Regions from separate parts of the Massilia sp. METH4 genome, predicted to be linked through region 3. Evidence: predicted binding sites of a transcription regulator. Region 3 holds the regulator's gene; each other region holds the start of a gene.
What was found. The regulator FNR, encoded in region 3, switches genes on or off when oxygen is low (the NO sensors DNR and NnrR bind a similar motif). The targets are predictions, from matches to a motif close to TTGATNNNNATCAA.

Region 1: a site for FNR is predicted at 3,316-3,329, ahead of V6Z91_RS09010 (XrtA system polysaccharide chain length determinant). Genes of this name have one in related genera too.
Region 2: a site for FNR is predicted at 823-836, ahead of V6Z91_RS06565 (OmpW family outer membrane protein). Genes of this name have one in related genera too.

What each region holds. Positions count from the first base shown of each region.
Region 1 covers NZ_CP146614.1:2,006,709-2,011,642, forward strand. The annotation lists gene V6Z91_RS08985 (HprK-related kinase A) at 1-618, opposite strand, end outside; gene V6Z91_RS08990 (HPr-rel-A system PqqD family peptide chaperone) at 626-859, opposite strand; gene V6Z91_RS08995 (hypothetical protein) at 859-1,425, opposite strand; gene V6Z91_RS09000 (XrtA/PEP-CTERM system exopolysaccharide export protein) at 1,602-2,174, opposite strand; gene V6Z91_RS09005 (serine protease) at 2,368-3,150, opposite strand; gene V6Z91_RS09010 (XrtA system polysaccharide chain length determinant) at 3,419-4,934, shown strand, end outside.
Region 2 covers NZ_CP146614.1:1,475,224-1,480,157, forward strand. The annotation lists gene V6Z91_RS06555 (molybdopterin cofactor-binding domain-containing protein) at 1-246, opposite strand, end outside; gene V6Z91_RS06560 ((2Fe-2S)-binding protein) at 243-743, opposite strand; gene V6Z91_RS06565 (OmpW family outer membrane protein) at 903-1,514, shown strand; gene V6Z91_RS06570 (DUF2244 domain-containing protein) at 1,711-2,166, opposite strand; gene V6Z91_RS06575 (methyl-accepting chemotaxis protein) at 2,394-3,962, shown strand; gene V6Z91_RS06580 (hybrid sensor histidine kinase/response regulator) at 4,018-4,934, opposite strand, start outside.
Region 3 covers NZ_CP146614.1:1,706,049-1,710,982, reverse strand. The annotation lists gene V6Z91_RS07620 (response regulator) at 1-1,242, opposite strand, end outside; gene fnr (fumarate/nitrate reduction transcriptional regulator Fnr) at 1,388-2,146, shown strand; gene V6Z91_RS07610 (FixH family protein) at 2,267-2,770, opposite strand; gene ccoG (cytochrome c oxidase accessory protein CcoG) at 2,781-4,166, opposite strand; gene ccoP (cytochrome-c oxidase, cbb3-type subunit III) at 4,185-4,934, opposite strand, start outside.

The DNA of each region.
Region 1 (4,934 bases), 300 kb from region 3:
CGTGCCCTTGGCCGTGTCGGTGACGGCACGGCTCATCACGCTGCCGGGCACGTAATCGCGGATGACGGCGATCGACGCATTCTTCAGGCTGATCGGCCGCGGCAGCGGGTGCAGGACGCCTTCTTCCAGGCGCAGCAAAGCCAGCTCGTCCGAGAGCAGGCGCCAGCCGCCGCGGCCGACGAGCGCGGCACAGAGCGTGCTCTTGCCCGAGCCGGGGGGCGCCGGCAGGATCACGGCCCGCCCATTCTTTTCGACGACGGCCGCGTGGATGATCAGGTAGCGGTTGGCCCGGCTCGACACGCACCAGTTCAGCCCCCATTCGAACATGGGAAAAGCCTGATCCAGGGGCAAGGGCTTGAACATGGAACGCCTGTCGTAGAGCAGCGTCACCTGGGGCCGCAGCCAGCGGCGCAACGTGGCGGGGCGCACCAGGTCCAGATGGAAATCCGCAAAGCCGCTGGACAACGGGTAGTCGCCGTAGAGCCGATGGATGCCGTCGGCAACGCTGGCAATGGGCGAACGCAGCAAGGTCGTGAAGCGCCCCGTGCGCAGGTGGATTCCTGGCCCGGCAAGGCATTCGCCGAGCTGGGCGCGGGTCAGGCTGCCGACATGCGTCATGGCATGCTCAGCAAGGCTCGACCAGGTCGAGCTGGCGCAGTGTGGCGAGCATGTCGGCCAATTCGGGTGCCGCCAGCTCTTCCGGGGTCACGTCGCCATCCCGCAGCGCCATCAGCAGGCTCATCGCCTCTTCCGCCAACAGGTGGGTATCGCCCGACAGATCGTTGTAGAGCACATAGGCGCCGTCCCAGCCGCGGTGCAGCAGGGCCTGGCCGGGAACGAGGCGCCACGACGAAGCCATCAGTACATGGTGCCGCGCAGGTACTCGACGATCTTCGCGCCGTCCCAGCGCACGCCAGCGGTCGGCGTGTAGTAGCCCTTGGCCTGGTATTCCAGCCAGATGCGCTGGAGCATGGGCACCGTCTGGAAGGTCGACAGCCCGGCTTGCACATTCAGGTAGCATGCGATGAGATGGCGGCCGATGCCATTCCTGTCCCATTGCTGCGGTTCGAGGATGGCGGCCTGGCTGATGGTACCGTAGGTCTTGCCATTTATCCCATTGCAACTGAAGACCTTGGCGTATAACTGGGCCTTGTTGGTACCACGGGGCCAGCTATGCGTTTTCCAGTAACCCGGCGAGCGGCCCGCACAGGTGGGCGGCGGACCGCGAAAGCTTTGCAGGCCGCCCGATAGATAGCCTGACGGCGTGGTGCACACCTCGACCGCCATGCCCGGTTGGCTATGCAGCGTGAGCAGTACGCCCGAAGCGGCGACCCCGGCGCGGGTAAAGCGTCGCCGCGCCGCGCCCTCGGGCGACAAATCCGGCTTGCCATTGTCTGGCGCGTCTTGCTGTTGTTCAGTGGACACGTCGGTATTCCTTCTGGATCGAATGCGTTAAGTATTGCGAAAAAGGTAAGCAATTACCGTTCCCAATACCGTTCACATATGCTTGCACCATGCAAATCAATGACTTAAAGCAAAGGAACCAGTCATCGGATTTGATCTGGTCCAAAGCTGTAAAGATTCTCGACAGCTCAGCCAGCTCAGAAGAAGCTTTCAGGAATGATCAGGATATCCCCCGGACGCATCGCGACGTTCGCGGAGATATCGCCCTCCTTGATCAGGTCGTTCAGGCGCACGCGGTATTGCTGCTGCTTGCCATCGACATTCCGCACGATGGTGGCCTTGTTTCCCGCCGCGAATTCGGTCACGCCACCCACGGCGATCAGGACATCCATCAGCGACATGTCGCGCCGGTAGGGCAGGGCCTGCGGCCGCGCAGCCTGCCCGATCACGCGGATTTGCTCGCCATACGTTCCCGTAAAGCCGGTGACGATGACGGTGACGACCGGTTGCTGGATGTATTTGGCGAGGGCCTTTTCGATGTCGCGTGCCAACGCGGTCGGCGTCTTGCCGCTCGCTTCGAGATCCTCGACGAGCGGCGTGGTGATCTTGCCATCCGGCCGTACCGGCACGCTCTGCGACACCTCGGGGTTGCGCCACACAATGATATTGACGTTATCGCCCGGACCGATCAGGTAATCCGGTGCCGGCGCGGGTCCCGCATCGGCCATCAAGTTCCCCGAACTGGCGCACCCGCCCAGGGCACCCACCATGACCGCGCCTGCCGCCAGCCATTTGAACAGCGTTTGGTATTTCACGGGACTCTCCAGTTTGGTTGTTACGGACGGCCCGCATGGAGCGCAGGCGCGGTTGTGTGCACGACGTGTATTACGCGACCGTAACTTTCATTTTCTAAATTTTGTGTTGCATATTTTATACGAGCCCAACGTCGAACCGCGTAATTTTTTACTTCTTGTTGGCACCTTGTTGCAACAGTTCCTGTACGTATTTCACCGGAATTGCGTAGGCGATTCCGCTGGGTTGGCTGAGGCCGTTTTCTTTGTGGACTTTCAGGAGCGTCATGTTGATGACGCCGAATACGACGCCGCTTTCCGGGTCATACACGGGACTGCCGCTATTGCCGGGGTAGGCGGTGCCGTCCAGCTGCATGATCTCGAACGGTCTTCTGAGCTGGCTGATCGCGCGCGCGTCGAGCCGGCGCGAATTGGGCGACGGCAGCAGGATCGGAGTGATGGCCGACAACATGGCCCGGTGTGTGACAGGCGTTAATCCAAGGCTCATGCCGAGCGGGAATCCGGTAAATGCGAAGGACTGGCCTTCGGCAAGGGAACCGCTGCTGTCCAGGCGCATCGCAGGCAACGGCGCGCCGGCCAGGCGCAAGTGGGCAAGGTCGTGTTCACGGTCGAGCGCGGTCACGGTGGCAGGACGGAAATCGAGCTTGCCTTCCGTGCTGGTCACGATGCCCAGCGTTTCCATTCGTTCCGTGTTCAGCTCGGGTAACGCATGGGCGTTGGTGATGATCGACAGGCCATCGCCCACGGCGAATCCGGTAGCCACGAAAACGATCGCGGGGCTGCGCGTGCGCAGCATCGTGCCCACCCCGACCACCGAGGATTTAACGACGGGAATCGTATCTTTCAGGGCGGCGCGACCCGTGCCGGGAACGATGCACAGGGCGACCGTCCAGGCCAACAACAGGAAGCGAACGATACGGATGGGATGGCTCATCGAATCAGCATAGCAGAATTGCAGTGACTCGAAGTCACTGTGTTTGTTGCTAGAGAAGAGTTAAGTTTTGCGTTTTGTGAGGAGAATGCAACGCTTGCGCCAATGTCATGTTGGAAAGAAAAATTAATATCAACAGGCAATCATTTCTGGGGTATGATAGGGTAATTGATGTAATTTAAGCAATATTCAGGAAGGTCAAAGGTAGGGAAGTTTTCGAGCGCAGTGTCCTGGATGGCTTGGCTGAAAGCGAGTTTACAAGATGGCAGAAATGATGGCCCTGCTTTTGAGCTTCCTCAAAGCAATTGGCAAGTACCGCTGGTATGCGGTGGCAATCACGTGGCTCGTTGCCGTTGTCGGCTGGACCGTCGTTTCCAAATTACCCAACGATTACCAGGCTTCCGCGCGCGTCTACGTTGATACCCAAAGTATCTTGAAGCCCTTGCTCGCGAGCATGACGACGCTGCCGAATACGGAGCAGCAAGTCATGTTCATGCGCCGCACGCTGATCAGCCGGCCGAACGTCGAGCGCGTGTTGCGGATGGTTGACCTCGACATTACCGCGAAGACGCCGAAGGAACACGAAAAGCTCGTCAACGAGCTGATGACGCAGATCAAGGTGATCGGCACCGAACGCGACGACATCTATACGATCTCCTACAACAACCCCAATCCCAAGCTGGGCAAGGAAGTGGTGCAATCGCTGCTGACCATCTTTGTCGAGGGCAGTTTCGGCGGCAAGCAGCAGGAATCGGAAAAGGCGATCCAGTTCATCGACGACCAGATCAAGATGTACGAGGAAAAGCTCGCTACCGGCGAGAACCTGCTGAAGGAGTTCAAGATCCGCCACATGGGCCTGCTGCCGCGCCAGGGCGGCGACTATGCCTCTTCCTATGTCGACCTGAACGAAAAGATCAGCCAGGCCCGCCTGGAGTTGCTGGAAGCGGAGCAGGCACGCGATGCGATCAAGCGCCAGATGGCCGGCGATGACATGGCACCGCTCACCGACACGGCCGAGCGCGAAATCGTCAATCCGGAACTGGACGGGCGCATCTCGACCCTGGAAAAGAATCTCGACACGCTGCGGATGCAGTACACGGACGAACACCCCGACATCGTGGCCGCCAAGCGCCTGATCGCCCAGCTCGAGCAGCGCAAGAAGGAGGAAGCGAAGAAGGTTCGCGCCGTGGATCCCGGCGCCGGCTACAGCCCGATGCTGCAACAGATGAATGTCCAGCTGTCGGTGGAGGAAGCCCGCATCGCCTCGCTGAAGGCGCGGGTGGGCGAATACTCGTCGCGCCTGGCGCAGATGCGCGAGATGAGCACCCAGGCACCGGAAGTGGAAGCGCAGCTGGCCCAGCTGAACCGCGACTACGCGGTCAACAAGGACAACTACGAGAAGCTGGTGTCGCGCCGCGAGGCCGCGAAACTGTCGGGCGATTTGTCCACGGTGACCGACATGCTGACGTTCCGCGTCGTCGATCCACCTTCCGTGCCGAGCACGCCGGCAGGGCCGAACCGGCCCCGCCTGTACACGCTCGTGCTCCTCGGCGCACTGGTCGCCGGCCTCGGCACGGCTCTGCTGCTGAGCCAGATCCGGCCGACCTTCCTCAGCCAGGTCAGCCTGCGCGAGACCACGGGCCTGCCCATCCTGGGCAGCATCGGCATGAACTGGACCGACCAGCAGAAGGTGCGCCGCCGCCGCCGCCTGTACGCGTTCGCCGCGGCGGTTGCCTCCCTGTTCACCGCCTATGGCGGGGTATTGGCCTTCACCGTTTTCCGGCAAG
Region 2 (4,934 bases), 230 kb from region 3:
CTTGCTCCAGTCGGCGTCCAGCTCTTCGGCCACCAGCTGCGCCAGGCCCGTCAGGGTGCCCTGCCCCATCTCGGAGCGCGCGATGCGGATGATGATCGTGTCATCGGGCTTGACGACCACCCAGGCGTTGACTTCGGGGGAAGGCGTGGCTTGCGCCTGCGCCGCGAACGGAATGTGGAAGGCGACCACCAGGCCGGCCGACTGGCCGAGGAAGCGGCGGCGCGCGGGATTCAGCACGGCGCTCATGCCTTGCTCCCTTCGCGGTGTTCGATGGCCAGGCCGGCGCTCTTCGGATCGCCGCCGCGCGCCACCACGTGGATCGCCTTGCGCACGCGGTTGTAGGTGCCGCAGCGGCAGATGTTCTTCATGGCCATGTCGATGTCGGCATCGGTGGGCTTCGGTTTTTCCTTCAGCAGCGCGGTGGCGGCCATGATCATGCCGCTCTGGCAGAAGCCGCATTGCGGTACGTCGAGCGCCGCCCAGGCTTTCTGCACGGGGTGGGAGCCATCCGGCGACAGGCCTTCGATCGTCACGATCTTCATCTGCTCCGTCACGGTCGAGACGGGCCGCACGCAGCTGCGCATGGCCTCGCCATCGATGTGCACCGTGCAGGCACCGCACTGGGCGATGCCGCAACCGTATTTGGTGCCGGTCAGGCCCAGCTGCTCTCGCAGCACCCAGAGCAGCGGGGTATCTTCCTCCGCTTCGAATTCGCGGACCTGTCCATTCACGTTCAGCTTCATGCCTGTTCTCCAGAAGAGGTGGGTGCGTAGCGCAAATATCTTACTTGTTTTTCTCCTATCTGTATTCGTTTGGGCAATTTTGACTTGTATCAAAGTTTTTACAGATGAGCCTCCCTACACTGGCGCCGCTGACACAGTGAATAGAGAAAAGGAAGCATCATGAAAAAAGCAGTCGTCGCCATCATCGCCATCACCGCCGGCATGTTCGCCTGCCAGGCTTTTGCCCAGGAATCGAACTGGCAAGTGCGCGCCCGCGCCGTGCACATCGACCCGGCCGACAAGTCCGATCCGGTCGCCGGCGTCGGCGCAGCCGACCGCATCAGCGTCGAGAACAAGACGATCCCCGAGATCGATATTTCGTATTTCTTCACGCCGAACTTCGCCGCCGAGCTCGTGCTCACCTGGCCGCAGAAACACGAGGTCTACCTCGACGGGCAAAGCATCGGCACCTTCAAGCACTTGCCGCCCACGCTGATGGCGCAGTACCACTTCACGCCGGCCAAGACCGTGAGCCCCTACGTGGGCCTGGGCGTGAACTGGACGACGTTCTCGAAGAACCGGCTGCTGGGTGGCCAGGCCAGCCTGGAACACGACAGCTTCGGCCTGGCCGCGCAGGCGGGCATCGACTTCAAGCTCGACCGCAACTGGTCGCTGAACGTGGATGTGAAGAAGGTGCAGATCCGCAGTGACGTGCTGATCGGTGGCGTGAAGGCCAGCAAGGTCAAGGTCGACCCGGTGCTGTTCGGGGTCGGCGTCGGTTACCGCTTCTGAGGAGGCGAATACAGCGTTTTAACCTGGAGTAACTCCAAGCCTTTTGCCTGCCCCCGGTTCGCCGGCGGCAGGTTTTTTTTCGTGGTGATCGGAAGGGAAACCGGTGTCTGGCACTATTTCCCGGATGAGGCCCCGGGAAATAATGTCAGACACCAAGCCCGAGAATAGTGTCTGACACCGACGCCGCAGGCGGCGCTTACTGCGCGAGCGCTTCGCGCAGCTGGCGCGCCAGCGCGCGCCGCTCGTCGTCGGGCAGCCAGGTACCGATGTCGACGGTGACACCGCGCGCCACGAGGCGGATCGGGTCGCGCCGCCGCTCGGGCGGCACGATGCGCAGCCAGTAGGGATCGAGTTGCGTCAGCTGGGCCTGGCCGGCGCGCACCTTTTCCACGGACAGTACGCCTTGCTCGTAGACGATACGGTCGAAGTCGGTGGCATGACGGCTGTAGGCGATGAAGGCCGCCGTCACGGCGGCCATTTCCAGCACTGAAAAAACCAGCACGTACCACGCGCCTTGCAGCGTGAAGAACATGCCGACGGCAAGCGAGATAGCAAGGAGCGCGGTCCAGGTGAACATGGTTTGCCGCGGCGTCAGCGAGCAATTGCGCCGCAACAGCCATTCGCGGCGTTCCCCATGCCAATCACGTTTCACCGTATTTTCCTCCGGTAGAGCAAGTAATGTACGCCCGGCCGGGCGCGCGCCCGCGCACGGTTGCAGTATCGACAGGCAGTTGCCGCCCGGTCAAGCCAACGTTGTTGCCATGAGACAAGCCCCTTCCAAAACGCACCTCGCTCCGCAACAAATTCGCGCTTTCGGTGAACAATGTTCGCAAGCCTGCTGTCCGAGCAGGCAGGACTATCCATCGATGGGGAGAGATCATGTCCAACCTGAACATTGGAGCCCGCCTCGGGCTGGGATTCGGCGCCGTGCTGGCCCTGCTGCTGGCCGTGCTGGTGCTGGGACTGACGTCCATGACGCGCATCGGCGAGCGCGCCGACGATATCGTGCACGACAAGAACGTGAAGCTGGCCACGGCCAACATCATGGTCGACAACGTGCGCAATATCGCGCTGGCGCTGACCACGACGATCGTTACGCCCAGCACGCAGCAGATGAATGCGGAACTGCAGAAGGTGGCGAACTATCGCAAGCTGTACGACGATGCTCGCCAAAAGCTCGAAGGCATGCTGGACACCGAACAGGAGAAGGCACTGCTGGCCAAGGTGGACCGCGCACTTGCTGACGGCCGGGCCAAGAACGACAAGCTCATCGCCCTCCGCAAGGATGGCGAAATCCAGGACGCCACCGAATACCTGCTCGGCACCAGCGGCCCCGGCGTGAACGGCATGCTGGCCGCGCTCGACGAGCTCATCGCCCACGAGGCGGAGCTGGCAAACGAAGCCAGCGAGGACGCCACGTCCACTTTCCGCAATGGCCGCTGGCTGATGATCGGGCTCGGCCTGCTTGCCGCCGTGGCCGGCGCCGTCATCGCCATGCTGGTCACGCGCTCGATCACGCGGCCGCTCGCCCAAGCGGTGCACGTGGCCGAAACGGTGGCGGCGGGCGACCTGTCCTCCACCATCTCGACCGATCGCCGCGACGAAATGGGCCGCCTGCTGAAGGCGCTGAAAGACATGAACGACGCGTTGCTGGGCGTGGTGGGCCAGGTCCGAAGCGGCACCGGCGCCATCGCCACCGCGTCGCGCGAAATCGCCGCCGGCAACCTCGACCTGTCGGCGCGCACCGAACAGCAGGCCGGCTCGCTGGAAGAAACCGCATCCACAATGGAAGAACTGACCGCCACCGTGCGCCAGAATGCCGACAGTGCGAACCAGGCCAACGAACTGGCGCGCAATGCATCGCAGGTGGCCACGCGAGGCGGCGAGATCGTGTCGCAGGTGGTCAGCACCATGGGAACGATCGACGCGTCCTCGCGCAAGATCGGGGACATCACCGGCGTCATCGACAGCATCGCCTTCCAGACCAATATCCTTGCACTGAATGCGGCGGTGGAAGCGGCACGAGCGGGTGAACAGGGGCGCGGCTTCGCCGTGGTCGCCAGTGAAGTCAGGACCCTGGCGCAGCGCTCGGCCGCAGCGGCGCGCGAGATCAAGGAATTGATCGGCGCCTCGACCGCCACCGTCGACGCAGGGTCGCGGCTGGTCGCCGAAGCGGGCCGCACGATGGGGGACATCGTGGAGAGCATTGGCCGCGTCACGGAAATCATGGGCGGCATCGCCCACGCCAGCCAGGAACAGAGCGCCGGCATCGACCAGGTCAACCAGGCCATCACGCAGATGGACGAGGTGACGCAGCAGAACGCGGCGCTGGTGGAAGAAGCGGCGGCCGCTTCCCAAAGCATGCAGGAACAGGCGGCACGGCTGGAAGAAGTTGTGGCGTTCTTCAGGACCGGCGAATCGTCCAGCCGCGCGCTGCTGGCGTCTTAAGCCGATCCCGGCACTGCACGGATCGCGGCTGCGCCATCGGGTCCGACCGTGCGGATCAGGCCACCGCCGGCATTCCCTCGCGCGGCAGCGCCAGCGTGAACACGGAACCCTCGCCCGGCCGGCTCGCCACGGTCAGCGAGCCGCGGTGCGCCTCGGCCAGCTGGCGCGAGATGTACAGCCCCAGGCCCAGGCCGGAGGGCACGCCGTTGCCGGCCACCCGTTCATAGGGCAGGAAGATACGCGCCTGCATCGCTTCGTCGATGCCGGGGCCCTGGTCGATCACGTCCACGCGCGCCTCTTTCTCGTCCGCCGTGAGGCGGATGCGCACCGGCTTGCCGCCGCCGTAGCGCAAGCCGTTGGTCAGCAGGTTGACGATCACCTGCTCGATGCGGAACTCGTCCCACCAGCCGCTCACCGGCTCTGGCGCTTCCAGTTCGAACGTCGTGCCGGCATCCTGCGCCTGGCGCGCCAGGTCGCCCGTCAGGCGGCGCAGCATCGCCTGCAGCTCGGTGGCGCCTGGGCGGATCGACAGCACGCCGCTGCGGATGCGCGACACGTCGAGCATATCGTCGATCAGCCGTATCATCGCCTGGATCTGGCGGCCATCGCCTTCCACCATCTTTCCCAGCGCGGCCTTGTTGAACGCTTCCATATTGTCGCGCTCGAGCTGCATCTTGCGCATCTGCGTGCCCAGGAACAGCGTGTTGAGCGGCGTGCGCAGCTCGTGCGCCACCATCGACATGAACTCGTCGCGCATGCGCAACGCATAGCGCAGCTCTTCCTGCGCGGCGCGCAGCTCGTTCATCGTGGCATGCTGTTCCTCGACGCGGCGGCGGATCTCCATGCGCTGGCAATGCAGGTCGACGAACACGTTCACCTTGCTGCGCACCGCGTCCGGATCGAGCGGCTTGTAGAGGAAGTCGACGGCGCCCGTCTCGTAGCCCTTGAATGCGTAGTTGAGTTCCTTGCCGG
Region 3 (4,934 bases):
CAGCTGCGCCATGCCCAGCACGGCGTTCATCGGCGTGCGGATCTCGTGGCTCATATTGGCCACGAAGTCGCTCTTGGCGCGGTTGGCCGCCTCGGCCCGGTCGCGCGCCCGTTCCAGCTCGGCCGCGCGCTTTTCCAGCTCATCCATCAGCTCGCGCGCATGGGCGTCCGCCACCGAGCGCTCGCGCATCAGTTCGTTGAAGGCGGCCGTCAGCTCGCCGATCTCGTCGCGCGACGTGACCGGTAGTGCGGCAAAATGATGCGGTTCGCCGCGCAGGCCATGGATCGCGTTACGCAGCCGGACCAGCGGGGACATGAGCCGCAGCGTGATCCAGGTGATGACGCCGGCGGTGACGAGGGAAGCCAGCGTCCCCCACAGGGCCAGCCGCGACAGCAGGTCCTCGAAGGGTTCGAATGCTTCCTCCGCCGGCAGGTTCGCAATCAGGATCCAAGGTACCGTCTTCAGGTGCTTGTAGCTGAGCAGGGCGCGCCGGCCCTGGCCATCGGTACTGACGGTGGTGCCTTCGAAGCGCTGGCGGATCGCCATCAGCGTGGATGGGTAGCCGCCGGGGTTACGCGGCTTCATCAGCCGGGCCGGATCCGGGTGTACCACGTATAGCGACGGCTCATAGCCGGTGACGATGAAGTAATAGCCGGTGCGCCCCACCTTGGCGGTGCGCAGGTGGCCCAGCAGGTTGTCGCGGTACAGCCGCAGCACGCCGATCAGCACGCAGGCCACCTCGCCTTCCTCGCTGAGCACGGGCGCGACCATCTGCACGATCGGCTGGCCCACCGACTTGCCGATGACCGGTTCGGCGATCAGCGGGCTCTTCTCCCGCAGCACGCGCTGGAAATACGCGCGGTCGGCCACGCTGATGCCGGGGCGGCCAGGCAGCGCGGGAATGTCGGCCACGATCGCGCCGGCCGGGCTGACGACCAGGACATCGTCGAACAGGCGCAGCACGGCCCGGTAATCGTAGTACGCGCGCAGGGCCGGCGGATCATTGCAGATGTCACGCGGCTGCCAGCGCGCCGACTCGGCCACGATGTCGCGCAGCAGCACCATCTTCTCATCCAGCTCGAGGGCGGTGCGTGCGATCAGCGCGTCCTGCTGGGCGAACAGCACGCGCGTGAAGTCGTGCTGCATGCGCTGGGCCTGCAGCACGGTGACCAGCGCGATCATCAAGATGGACGTGATGGTCGTGGCCAGTGCGACTTTCGCCTTGATACCGAGCGGGCGCACGTCTCCCCCCTGCTTTGCTTTTATGGGGATACTATGCGCCGCCCGATGAATTGCAAACTGTGCGGAAGGGCACGCTACATGCAAGTTTTTGTCGATCCCGCGCATAGCCGGTACACTGGCGGTCAACCATAACCGGACCATGACGATGATGCACGAGCTCCCTTCCTTGACACTGCCCGGCGTGACCATCGAGAACCTGAAGGCGCGCTGCTCGACGTGCAGCATGCACCAGCTGTGCCTGCCGATGGGCCTGGACATGGGCGATATGGACAAGCTGGACAAGATCATCGGCCGCCGCCGCAAGGTGCAAAAGGGCGAGAACCTGTTCCGCATCGGCGACCCGTTCACGAGCCTGTACGCGATCCGGCTCGGCCATTTCAAGACGTACCAGATCAATGCCAACGGCGAGGAACAGGTAACGGGCTTCCAGATGGGCGGCGAACTGCTGGGCATGGACGCGATCAGCACCGACAAGCATTATTGCAGCGCGATGGCGCTGGAAGACAGCGAGGTGTGCGAGATTCCATTTGTCAGCTTGGAACACTTGCTGGTCGACATGCCCACCCTGCTGCGCCACTTCCACCGCATGATGAGCCAGGAAATCACGCGTGAGCAAAGCGTGATGCTCTTGCTCGGCAATATGCAGGCCACGCAGCGCTTCGCCGCCTTCCTCGTCAACCTGGCCTCGCGCTACGAGGCGCGCGGCTATTCGAGTACCGCGTTCCAGTTGCGCATGTCGCGCGAGGATATCGGCAACTACCTGGGGCTGACGATCGAAAGCATCAGCCGGCTGCTCAACAAGTTCAAGAAGCAGGGTTTGCTGAAAGTGTCGAACCGGGAAATCGAGGTGCTCGACCTGCCGCGGTTGAAGGCGATTACGGCGGGGACCGAAACCTGCGCCTGATGAGTGCCCGCGCATGCCTTGGTGTCTGACACTATTTTTCGCAGGAAAATAGTGTCAGACTCCGGTTTTCGGTGGAGGCAACCGGTGTCCGACCCCAGCGGCGGCACCAGCGCAGCCGGATCACTTCGACGCGATCGACAGCTCGCCTTCCACGGGCCACAGCCACTGCCCCTCCAGCCGCCAGCTCCGCTTCTCATCCTCCACCAGCACGGTCCACCGGCTGCGCTCGAGCGCCGGCAACGGCACGGCGAAGTTGCCGGCGGCATCCGGCCGCACCAGCAGGCGCAGGTCCTTCGCCGGCTGGGTGGCATGCGCCAGGTGCACCTGCAAGGCGCCGCGCACCGGCTCCATCGCCGACAGGCGGCCCTTCAGCACACCGTGGGCGGCGTCGTAGCGCAGTGTGACCCGCGCTTCCAGGGCGGCGGCGGCGCGATCGCGCCGCAGGTCCTGGTTGATCGCCTTGCCCTTCTTGTAATAATCGCCGACGACCAGCGCATCCTGCTGGGCGAAAGCCAGCCAGCCGGTGTAGCAGCCGGCGACCAGCACCGTGGCCGGGCCGGCCATCAGCAGCCAGGGCCACCGTTCGCGGTACCACGGGGTGGCGCTCAACGTCATCGTTTGCATGTTCTTCTCCTCAACGCGGCACGATGAATACCGCGCGCTCTTCCACCGCGAGCGCCGGATCGTCCAGCGCCGTCAGAGTAAATGTGATGTCATTGGAACCGGTCTTGCCGGCGCCATGGGGAGCCTGCACGCGCACCGGCACGGCGCGCGTCTCGGTGCCGGCCAGGTCGACCATGTCGCTCGTCGCCAGCGCCAGTCCGGGCATGCCGGCGGCAGCGATGCGGTAGCGGTGCGGCTGCTCGGAAGTGTTCATGATCTGCAGCCGGTACACGTTCTCGATGGCGCCGCCGTCCACTTCGCGGCCCATCGAACCGCGGTCGCGAATCACGTCCATCTTCAACGGCGTGCGGGTGGCCAATGCGAAGCCGACCGCGACGCAAACGATTGCCAGGGCGGCGCAATAGGCCAGCACGCGCGGCCGCAAGGCCCGCTGCCTCACTTGCACCTGCGCCTGCGCCGGCGACAGCCCGCAGGCCATGGCGCGGTCGGTGCTGTAGCGGATCAGGCCGCGCGGCTGGCCGATCTTGTCCATCACGCCGTTGCAGGCATCCACGCAGGCGGCGCAGCCGATGCATTCGTATTGCAGGCCGTTGCGGATATCGATGCCCGTCGGGCACACCTGCACGCACATCGTGCAATCGATGCAGGCGCCATCCTTTGCCTTCTTGCCGCGCGGCTCGCCCCGTTTCGCGTCATAGGTAATGATCAGCGTGTCGCGGTCGAACATGGAGCTCTGGAAGCGGGCATAGGGGCACATGTACTTGCACACCTGCTCGCGCAGCCAGCCGGCGTTGCCGTAGGTGGCGAAGCCGTAGAACAGCACCCAGAACGTTTGCCAGGGCCCCAGCGACAGCGTGGCGATGCCCGTGCCCAGCTCGCGCACGGGTGTGAAGTAGCCGACGAAGGTGAAGCCGGTCCACAGCGCGACGGCGCCCCAGGCCAGGTGCTTGGCGGTGCGCTTGCCGAGCTTGCGTGCCGACGGGCGTTGCCGGTCGAGCGCAATGCGCGCCGAGCGCGAACCTTCGATCCTTCGCTCGATCCAGAGGAAGATCGAGGTGTACACGGTCTGCGGGCAGGCGAAGCCGCACCACACGCGGCCGGCCATCGCCGTCACCAGGAACAGCCCCCACGCGCAAATGATCAGCAGCGCGGCAAGGTAGATGAAGTCCTGCGGCCACAGCACCAGGCCGAACAGGTAGAACTTGCGCGCGCCCAGGTCGAACAGTACGGCCTGGCGGTCGTTCCACGTGAGCCATGGCAGGCCGTAGTAGACGAGCTGCGTGAGCCACAGGCACAGCCAGCGCAGGCGCGCGTAGCGGCCATCCGTCTCGCGCGGGTGGATCGGCTGGCGCTTTTCATACATCCGGATGACTTGCTCCGGCACGGGGGCGTTCATGATCGGCTCTTTATCGCTTCAATGCTTTGTTTCGTTGGACAGGCCCCACACGTACGCAGCCAGCACGTGCACCTTGCCTTCGCCAAGGAAGTCGCCGAACGCGGGCATCGTGTTGTCGCGGCCGTTGCGGATGGTTTCCATGATCGTCTCGGCGCTGCCGCCGTACAGCCAGACCTTGTCCGACAGGTTGGGTGCGCCAAGCGCCTGGTTGCCGGTGCCGCCGGCGCCGTGGCAGGCCAGGCAGGCGGTGAACTTGCCCTTGCCGAACACGCTCTTGATCGGATCGGCGGCCGTGCTGCCGGAAAGGCTCAGCACATAGTGGGACACGTTCTCGATGTCCTTGTCCGAACCGACGGCAGCACCCATCGCCGGCATCACGCCGTGGCGGCCGTTCATGATGGTCTGCTTGATCACGTCCGGCGCGCCGCCGTGCAGCCAGTCCTTGTCCGTCAGGTTCGGAAAGCCCTTGTTGCCGCGGGCATCGGAGCCGTGGCATTGCGCGCAATAGGTGAGGAACAGGCGCTCGCCCATCGCCCTGGCCTGCGAATCGGCGGCGACCGCCTTCAGGTCCTGCTGGCGGTACTTGTCGAACAGCGGGCCGTACTCGCTGTCGGCCTTGGCCAGTTCGGCCTTGTACTGCCCGGCTGATTGCCAGCCCAGCTTGCCGGCATAGCTGCCCAGGCCGGGGTAGAGGAACAGGTAGGCAGCGCCGAACACGATCGTGAGGTAGAACAGCCACATCCACCAGCGCGGCATCGGTGTGTTCAA